2 regions of the Ideonella sp. sgz306126 genome follow, and region 1 is predicted to be linked to the other one. Evidence: riboswitches for the same ligand, from Rfam matches in the RefSeq annotation. Region 1 holds a riboswitch; the other holds the start of a gene.
The links. Region 1 has a riboswitch for glycine ahead of gcvT (glycine cleavage system aminomethyltransferase GcvT). Riboswitches for the same ligand answer to the same signal wherever they lie in the genome.
Positions count from the first base shown of each region.

Region 2: another riboswitch for glycine. It lies ahead of AC0N04_RS03640 (D-amino acid dehydrogenase); the one in region 1 lies ahead of gcvT (glycine cleavage system aminomethyltransferase GcvT).

Region 1 covers NZ_JBVYWP010000004.1:334,697-339,168, forward strand. The annotation lists gene gcvP (aminomethyl-transferring glycine dehydrogenase) at 1-17, opposite strand, end outside; gene gcvH (glycine cleavage system protein GcvH) at 106-480, opposite strand; gene gcvT (glycine cleavage system aminomethyltransferase GcvT) at 525-1,676, opposite strand; glycine riboswitch at 1,721-1,848, opposite strand; glycine riboswitch at 1,865-1,959, opposite strand; gene AC0N04_RS13940 (acyl-CoA synthetase) at 2,036-3,685, shown strand; gene AC0N04_RS13945 (enoyl-CoA hydratase) at 3,729-4,472, shown strand, end outside.
Region 2 covers NZ_JBVYWP010000001.1:790,711-795,182, reverse strand. The annotation lists gene boxB (benzoyl-CoA 2,3-epoxidase subunit BoxB) at 130-1,629, shown strand; gene AC0N04_RS03640 (D-amino acid dehydrogenase) at 1,683-2,945, opposite strand; glycine riboswitch at 3,006-3,113, opposite strand; gene AC0N04_RS03635 (MaoC family dehydratase) at 3,204-3,662, opposite strand; gene AC0N04_RS03630 (3-hydroxyacyl-CoA dehydrogenase) at 3,659-4,472, opposite strand, start outside.

The DNA of each region.
Region 1 (4,472 bases):
GCAAGCGGTGTCGTCATGAGGGGTCTCGGTCGGGCAGGGGCCGCCGCAGTCCGAGGCCATCCGGACAAGGACGGCTTCGGCCGACGGAAGGGCGTGAGCGGTGGGTCAGAGCGTCTTGAGCAGCGCGTCGTAGCCCGGCGCGTCCATCAGCTCGTCGAACTGGGTCATGTCGGCGACCCGCACCTTGAAGAACCAGCCATTGCCCAGCGGATCGGTGTTGGCCAGCGCGGGGTTGTTGCGCAGCTCTTCGTTGACCTCGACGACCTCGCCGCTGACCGGCATGTAAATGTCGGCGGCTGCCTTGACCGATTCGACCACGCCGGCAATGTCGCCCTTGGCGTAGCTCTTGCCGACCTCGGGCAGGTCGACGAACACCACGTCGCCCAGCGCATCCTGTGCGTGCAAGGTGATGCCGACGACCGCGGCTTCGTGGTCCTCGATGTTGATCCATTCGTGGTCGGGGGTGAACTTGGTCGTCATGACGTGCTCCTGGTTGAGGGGGGACGAAAGGAGGCGGCAGCGCCTCAGCCGCGGTAATAGCGGGTCGGGTTGAAGGGCAGGGCAGCGACCGTCATCGGCAGGCGCTTGCCGCGCACTTCGGCGAACACCTCGGTGCCCAGCGCCGTGTGGCTGAGCGGCAGATAGGCCATCGCGACCGGCTGGTTGACGGTGGGTGCCAGCGTACCGCTGGTGACGATGCCCAGCGGGCGGCCGTCGGCCGCCACCAGCGGTGTGCCTTCGCGGACCGGCGCCCGCTCGCGGCCGATCAGGCCGACCCGCTTGCGGGTGGCACCGCCGGCAAGCTGCGCTTCGATCACCGCAGCACCGGGGTAGCCGCCAGCACGCGCACCGCCGGGGCGGCGCACTTTCTGGATCGCCCAGGTCAGCGCGGCTTCGACCGGCGTGGTGGTGGTGGAGATGTCGTGTCCATACAGGCACAGCCCGGCCTCCAGCCGCAGCGTGTCGCGGGCGCCCAGGCCGGCCGGCTTGACTTCGGGTTGGGCCAGCAAGGCGCGCGCCAGCGCCTCGGCCTGGTCCCGGTGGACCGAGATCTCGAAGCCGTCCTCGCCGGTGTAGCCCGAGCGGGTGACGAAGCAGGTGGCACCGGCCAGCGTGAAGGTGCCGGCGGTCATGAAGGTGAGGGAGGCGACGCCCGGATGCAGGCGCGCGAGTGCGGCGGCGGCCTGCGGGCCTTGCAGCGCGAGCAAGGCCCGTTCAGGCAGTGGCAGGACCTGGCAGCGCGCGCCGATGCGGTCACGCAGGTGGGCGATGTCGGCGTCCTTGCAGCCGGCATTGACGACGACGAACAGGTCGCCGAACGCGGCGGCATCGGCGGTGGCCGGGCGGGTCACCATCAGGTCGTCGAGCAGGCCGCCCGCCTCGTTGGTGAACAAGGCGTAGCGCTGCTTGCCGGCGGGCAGGTCGACCAGGTCCACCGGCACCAGGGTTTCGAGCGCTGCCGCGGCGTCGGGGCCGATCAGCCGCAGCTGGCCCATGTGCGAGACGTCGAACAGCGCCGCCGCGTCGCGGCACTGGCGATGCTCGGCCATCAGGCCGGCGGGATATTGCACCGGCATCGCATAGCCGGCGAACGGCACCATGCGGGCACCCAGTTCGAGGTGCAAGGCGTGCAGCGGGGTGGTGAGCAGCGGAGCGTCAGGCGAGGCAGCGGACATCGGCGGACTTTCGAGGGCAGTTCATGAAACCAGTGTGGTCGAGAAGTGCCCCCGCTGTCCGCTTTACCTGAGAGATTGACAGCGCCGTGGTTCACAGCAGCGCCGCTTGCCCCTTCGGTGGACGGGCTCCCGATGTCGCCATCGGCTCCCGCCTCTCTCCAGTGAGGAACGCATCGCTTTTGACGGCGTTGCGCTTGCCAGTCCTTTTGCCTGAGCGTTCGAGGCGGTTAAAGCCTCTGCGCCTTCGGCGGCCCCGGGTGGGGCTCTCTCCTAGCAGGCGCCCAGTGTACCCGAGGCGTTGTCAGCCAAGCTCCAGCCACGGCGTATAAAGTGGGACGCTGGCATCCGATGGAGACCGCATGAACAACATCTATGAACAAGATCTGGGGCCCACTGCGGCCAATCACGTGGCACTGTCGCCCGTGAGCTTCGTCGAGCGCAGTGCCGAGGTCTTCGGCGACCTGCCGGCGGTGATCCACGGCCAGCGGCGCTACACCTGGGCCCAGGTGCGGGAACGCAGCGCACGGCTGGCCGCGGCGCTGCGGGCGCTGGGGGTGGCGCGTGGCAGCACGGTCAGCGTGATGCTGCCCAACACCCCCGAGATGGTCGAGGCGCATTACGCGGTGCCGGCCCTGAACGCCGTGCTCAACACCTTGAACACGCGGCTCGACGCCTCGCTGCTGGCCTGGCAGATGAACCACTGCGAAACGGCCGTGCTGATCACCGACAGCGAATTCGGCCCGCTGATGTACGAGGCGCTGCGCCTGCTGCGCGAGAAGCACGGACGTCAGCCGATCGTCATCGACGTGACCGACAGCGAATTCACCGGCCGCTCCGAGCGCGTCGGCAGTCACGAGTACGAGGCCTTGCTGGCGGCGCATGCGCCGCTGGCCAGGCTGGACGGGCCGCGTGACGAATGGGACGCGATCGCCGTCAGCTACACCAGCGGCACCACCGGCGATCCCAAGGGCGTGGTCACCCACCACCGCGGGGCCTACCTGAACGCCGTCTGCAACGCCGCCACCTGGACGATGCCGAACTTCCCGCGCTACCTGTGGACGCTGCCGATGTTCCACTGCAACGGCTGGTGCTTCCCCTGGACGGTGGCGATGCTGGGCGGCACCCATGTCTGCCTGCGCAAGGTCGATGCCAAGGCCATCCTGGAGGCGATGCGCGAGCATGGCGTCGACCATTACTGCGCCGCTCCCATCGTCCACAACCTGCTGATCAGTGCGCCGCCCGAGTTGCGCGACGGCATCACCCAGCGCGTGCGCGGCATGGTGGCCGGGGCCGCACCGCCGGCGGCGATGATCGAAGGCATGGCGCGGCTGGGTTTCGACATCACCCATGTCTACGGCCTGACCGAGGTCTACGGCCCGGCCGCTGTGGCGGTCAAGCGCGAGACCTGGGCCCGCCAGGACCTGTCGGAGCAGACCCGGCTCAACGGCCGCCAGGGCGTGCGCTACCCCTTGCAGGAAGGCATGACCGTGATGGACCCGGAGACGATGACCGAGGTGCCGGCCGACGGCCAGACGATGGGCGAGATCATGTTCCGCGGCAACATCGCGATGAAGGGCTACCTGAAGAACCCCAAGGCCACCGAGGAAGCCTTCCGCGGCGGCTGGTTCCACACCGGCGACCTGGCCGTGCTCGAGCCCGACCGTTACGTCAAGATCAAGGACCGCAGCAAGGACATCATCATCTCGGGCGGCGAGAACATCAGTTCGCTGGAGGTGGAAGACGCGCTGTACCGCCATCCCGCCGTGGTGTCGTGCGCCGTGGTGGCCCGACCCGATCCGAAGTGGGGCGAGACGCCGGTGGCGTTCGTCGAGACCGCCCCCGGCGCCACCGTCAGCGCCGAGGAGTTGGTGGCGCACTGCAAGGGGCTGCTGGCGAGCTACAAAGTGCCGCGCGAGATCCGCTTCGAGCCGATCCCGAAGACCTCGACCGGCAAGATCCAGAAGTTCATGCTGCGCGACCGGGCCCGCTCGGCCGCGGCGTTCGAGTGAGTCGGCGGGCCGATCGGCACTGCCGTGACCGGAGGAACCCACCATGCTGACCACCGACGATCCCTTGCTGCTGCGCGAGACCGATGCACGCGGCGTCGTGACCCTGACGCTCAACCGGCCGCAGGCGTTCAACGCCTTGTCCGAGTCGCTGCTGACCGCGCTGCAGGCCGAGTTCGATGCGCTTGCGCAGGACGAGACGATCCGCGTCGTCGTGCTGGCCGCCGCGGGCAAGGCGTTCTGCGCCGGCCATGACCTGCGCGAGATGCGGGCCGATCCCTCGGCCGCGTATTACGCCAAGCTGTTCGCGCAGTGCGGAAAAGTCATGATGGCGATCCAGCGCCTGCCGGTGCCGGTGATCGCCAAAGTCCAGGGCATCGCCACGGCGGCAGGCTGCCAGCTGGTGGCGATGTGCGATCTGGCCGTGGCGGCCCGCACCGCCCGCTTTGCCGTCAGCGGCGTCAACCTGGGCTTGTTCTGCTCGACCCCGGCCGTGGCCTTGAGCCGCAACCTGGGTCGCAAGGCGGCCTTCGAAATGCTGGTGACCGGCGAGTTCATCAGCGCCGATGAGGCCCGGGTCAAGGGTCTGGTGAACCGCGTCGCCGAACCGGCCGAACTCGACGCCGCGGTCGAGGCACTGGTGGCCACGATCGTCGCCAAGCCACGCACCGCGGTCGCGATGGGCAAGAGCCTGTTCTACCGCCAGTTGGAGGCCGGCATCGAGGCGGCCTATGTGGACGCGGGCCAGACCATGGCCTGCAACATGATGGACGAGGCCGCGCTGGAGGGG
Region 2 (4,472 bases), on a different contig from region 1:
TGCGGTGCCGTTTTACTGATCTAGCGCAAACTGCCGACCGGTGAATAAGCATGATACTGCATGTCATGCATCGATAAGAGCATGAAAGTGCATGGAAAACCCTTCCCTCAGCCACCCCAGGAGACCACGATGAGCAGCACACCGGACGACACCTTGATCGAAGCCCGCGAGTCGGTCGCCAGCGACCGTTTCGTCGAGGTCCGCTACGACGATGCCATTCCCAACAACGTCGACCTCGCCAGCGACCGGCAGTTGCTGCGCGCGCTGGAGAGCTGGCACCCGGCCTACCTCGATTGGTGGAAGGACATGGGGCCCGAAGGCTTCCAGCAGGCCGAGGTCTACCTGCGCACCGCGGTCGGCGTGGATCCGGCGGGCTGGGCCAAGTTCGGCTACGTGAAGATGCCCGACTACCGCTGGGGCATCCTGCTCGCGCCGAAGGTGGAGGGCCGCACCATTCCCTGCGGTCGCCACAAGGGCGAGCCGGCCTGGCAGGAGGTGCCGGGCGAATACCGCTCGCTGCTGCGCCGGCTGATCGTGGTGCAGGGCGATACCGAGCCGGCGTCGGTCGAACAGCAACGCCACCTCGGCGCGACCGCACCCAGCCTGTACGACCTGCGCAACCTGTTCCAGGTCAACGTCGAGGAAGGCCGCCACCTGTGGGCCATGGTCTACCTGCTGGTCAAGTACTTCGGCAAGGACGGGCGCGAGGAAGCCCAGGCCTTGCTGGAACGCCGCAGCGGCCAGCAGGACAACCCGCGCATCCTGGGCGCGTTCAACGAGCGCACGCCCGACTGGTTGAGCTTCTTCATGTTCACCTACTTCACCGACCGCGACGGCAAGATGCAGCTGGCGGCGCTGGCCGAAAGCGGCTTCGACCCGTTGAGCCGCAGCTGCCGCTTCATGCTGACGGAAGAGGCCCATCACCTCTTCGTCGGCGAGACCGGCGTCGGCCGCACCGTCGAGGCCACCTGTGCCGCGATGGTCCAGGCCGGCATCACCGATCCGTACGACGTGGAGCGCATCCGGTCGCTGGGCGTGGTCGACCTGCCGCTGCTGCAGCGCAAGGCCAACTTCCACATGAGCGTGACCCGCGACCTGTTCGGCAGCGAGATCAGCAGCAACGCCGCCGAAGCGTTCAGCGCCGGACTCAAGGGGCGCTTCAACGAGGCCAGGCTGACCGGCGACGACCACGAGCTGCAGAACGCCACGTATCCGGTGATGCGGGTGGTCGACGGCGAGCTGGTGGTCGAGGACACCCCCGCGCTGCGCGCCATCAACGCCCGTCTGCTGGACGACTACATCGCCGATTGCCAGGGCGGGCTGGATCGCTGGAACAAGACCATCGAGAAAGCGGGCATCGACTTCCGGTTCACCCAGCCGCACAAGGGCTTCAACCGCCGGATCGGCGAATTCGGCGGCCACGCGATCAGCCCGACCGGCGAGATCCTGGGGGCCGAGAGCTGGGCGGCCCTGAAGGACGAATGGCTGCCCAACGCGGCCGACATCGACTTCATCCATTCGCTGATGCGGCCCTGCCATGCGCCGGGCCAGTACGCCCGCTGGATCGCGCCACCGCGGATGGGCATCAACCAACAGCCGGTGGACTACGAGTACGTGAAGATCGATTGATCAGCACGGACGGCCTGGCCCGGCGGCCGCCGGGCCAGGCCGTCCAGGCCGCGTCAGTGCCCGACGCCTGCGAAGGCGAAATCCAGCTCCGGCGGCAGGCCGCTGACGATGCGGGCGATGCTCTTGCCCGAGCCGCAGGCATGCGTCCAGCCCAGGGTGCCGTGGCCGGTGTTGAGGAACAGGCGACCGATGCGGCTCCTGCCGATCAACGGCACGTTGGACGGCGTGGCCGGACGCAGACCGCTCCAGAACTGGGCCTGGGTGGTGTCGCCCGCGCCGGGAAACAGCTGCTCGGTGCGCCGCACGATGGCTTCGCAGCGGACGCGGTTCAGGTCGCGGTCGTAGCCGTTCAGCTCGGCCGTGCCGGCGATGCGCAACCGGTCTCCCAGCCTGGAGAAGACCAGCTTGAACTCGTCGTCGGTCAGCGAGACCTGGTGGGCCAGCGAGGCGTTCTTCACCGGCATGGTGACCGAGTAGCCCTTGGCCGGATAGATCGGCAGGTTCAGGCCCAACGGCCTGGCATGGACCGGGCTCAGCGAGCCCATCGCCAGCACATAGGCATCGGCGCGCAGGCGCTGGAAGCGGCCTTCAGCATCGGTGGCCTCCACGTGGTCGATCTCGCCGGCGGCGCTGCGCAGCGCGGTCACCGTGTGGCTCATCAGGAAGTGCACGCCATCGTCCGCGCAGCGCCGGGCCAGTTCGCGGGCGAAGCGGTTGGCATCGCCCGATTCGTCCTCCGCGGTGTAGGTGGCGCCGGCCAGCTGCGGCCGGATGTGGCGCAGCGCCGGCTCGATCGCCACCGCCTCGTCGGCCGAGATGACGCGCCGGTCGCAGCCCAGCGCGCGCATCTGCGCGGCGGGGGCCTCTGCGGCGTCGAACTCCTTCTCGTTGGTGTAGAAATGCAGGATGCCCTGGGTGCGCTGGTCATAGGCGATGCCGCGCGCGGCGCGCAGCGCCTGCAACTCGGCCCGGCTGTAGGCGCCCAGGCGGACGATCTGCTCGATGTTGTGGCGGGTGCGCGCGGGCGTGCATTCGCGCAGGAATTGCAGGCCCCAGAGCCACTGGCGCAGGTCGGCGCGCAGGCGAAACAGCAGCGGCGCGTCTTCCCGCCCCAGCCACTTCAGCAGTTTCAGCGGCGCGCCGGGGTTGGCCCAGGGCTCGGCGTGGCTGACCGAGATCTGGCCGCCGTTGGCAAAGCTGGTTTCGGCGGCGGGGGTGGCCTGGCGATCGACCACGGTGACCTCGTGGCCCAGTTGGCGCAGGTAATAGGCGGACGTGGTGCCGAGCAGGCCGGCACCCAGAACGATGACGTTCATCGGGGAACTCTCCAGAGAGCAAGCGGTGGCGCACCCGCCACGCGGTCGGGCGTGGTGCGTGCCGCTCCCCCTGTCCTTGGTACCTGAGAGATTCAGCCGCGGCGGTCGGGCCGGGCCTTGCTCCTTCGGTGCATCAGCGGTGGCTGACGGCTCTCCAGACGGCGTTCTGACCGTGGCAGTACGGAACCTGAGCGTGCATGGGAGTTTGCGCCTTCGGTGGCCGGCCCGAGGGGCCGGCGCTCTCCTGCCAGGCCCGCATCATAGCGGCTGCGCGGGAGGCGATCGCGCCAGATCGAACAGGCTGGTGGCTTCCAGGTCCAGCACCGGTTGCTGGTGCTGGTTGAAGAGTTGCCAGCGCCAGCGCAGGATGCCCAGCGTGGGCCGCTTGTCCGAGCAGCGGGCCTCGACCACGGTGGCCACCAGGTGCAGGCGGTCGCCCGGGCGCACCGGGTGGGGCCATTTCACGTACTGCAGACCGGGCGATGCGAAGGATTCGGACCCCTTCAACGCCGCGTCGGCCACCAGCCGCATCGCGATCCCGCAGGTCTGCCAGCCACTGGCAATCAGGCCACCGAAGCGGCCTTGCGCGGCGGCCTCCGGGTCGGTGTGGAACCACTGCGGATCCCACTCGGTCGCGAAGGCCAGGATCTGGGCTTCGCTGATCGCGTAAGGCCCGGCCTCGATGACCTGACCGGCGTGGAATTCGGCGAATTTCATCGCGCCGCCTGTTCCGCCAGCAGCCGCTGGCGCAGCCAGGGGCTGACGCGGTAGCGCTCGCCGCGGTAGTGCGCGTCCAGCGCGTCCAGCAAGCCCACGACCGGGCCGGTGCCGACCTGGGCCAGCCAGTCGAACGGGCCGGCCGGGTAGTTGACGCCCAGCTTCATCGCCGCATCGGCCCCCTCGGGGGAGCAGACGCCTTGCAGCACCGCATCGGCCGCCTCGTTGACCAGCATCGCGATCGTGCGAGCGACGACCAGGCCTGCCGCATCGGCCACCCGCAGCGGGTGCCAGCCGGCGGCGGCCAGTGCACCCGCGGCCGCCAGGGTGAAGCCTTCGGTCGCCGACGCCGCCACCGAAAATGCCAGGGGCGTGCCTGCCGGCGGCTCGCCGCCGACCTGCCAGTCGAACACCGCCAGGTTGCGTTCGCCGCCGCGGGCGGCCCGCTCGGTCGCGGTGCGGCCGTCGCTGACCACCAGCCGGCCCGCGGCCAGCGTCAGGCCGACGTCGGCGGTGCCGGTGTCACGGCTCACGCGCAGACCGCCGGCCATCAGCCGGGCGGCGATCTGTTCGGCCCAGGCGCAACGGCCGGTCACGGTGACCGCGCCGGGTGCGGCCTGCGGCGCCGCCGCGGGCAGGGCCTTGTCGGCCTCGCTCTGCGGATGGCGGTAAAAGCCCCGGCCGCTCTTGCGGCCGAGCCAGCCGGCGTCGACCAGCTCGCGTTGCACGCCGGAGGGCACGTAGCGCTTGTCGAAGAAATTCGCTTCGAAGACCGATTGGGTGACGGCGAAGTTGGTGTCGTGGCCGATC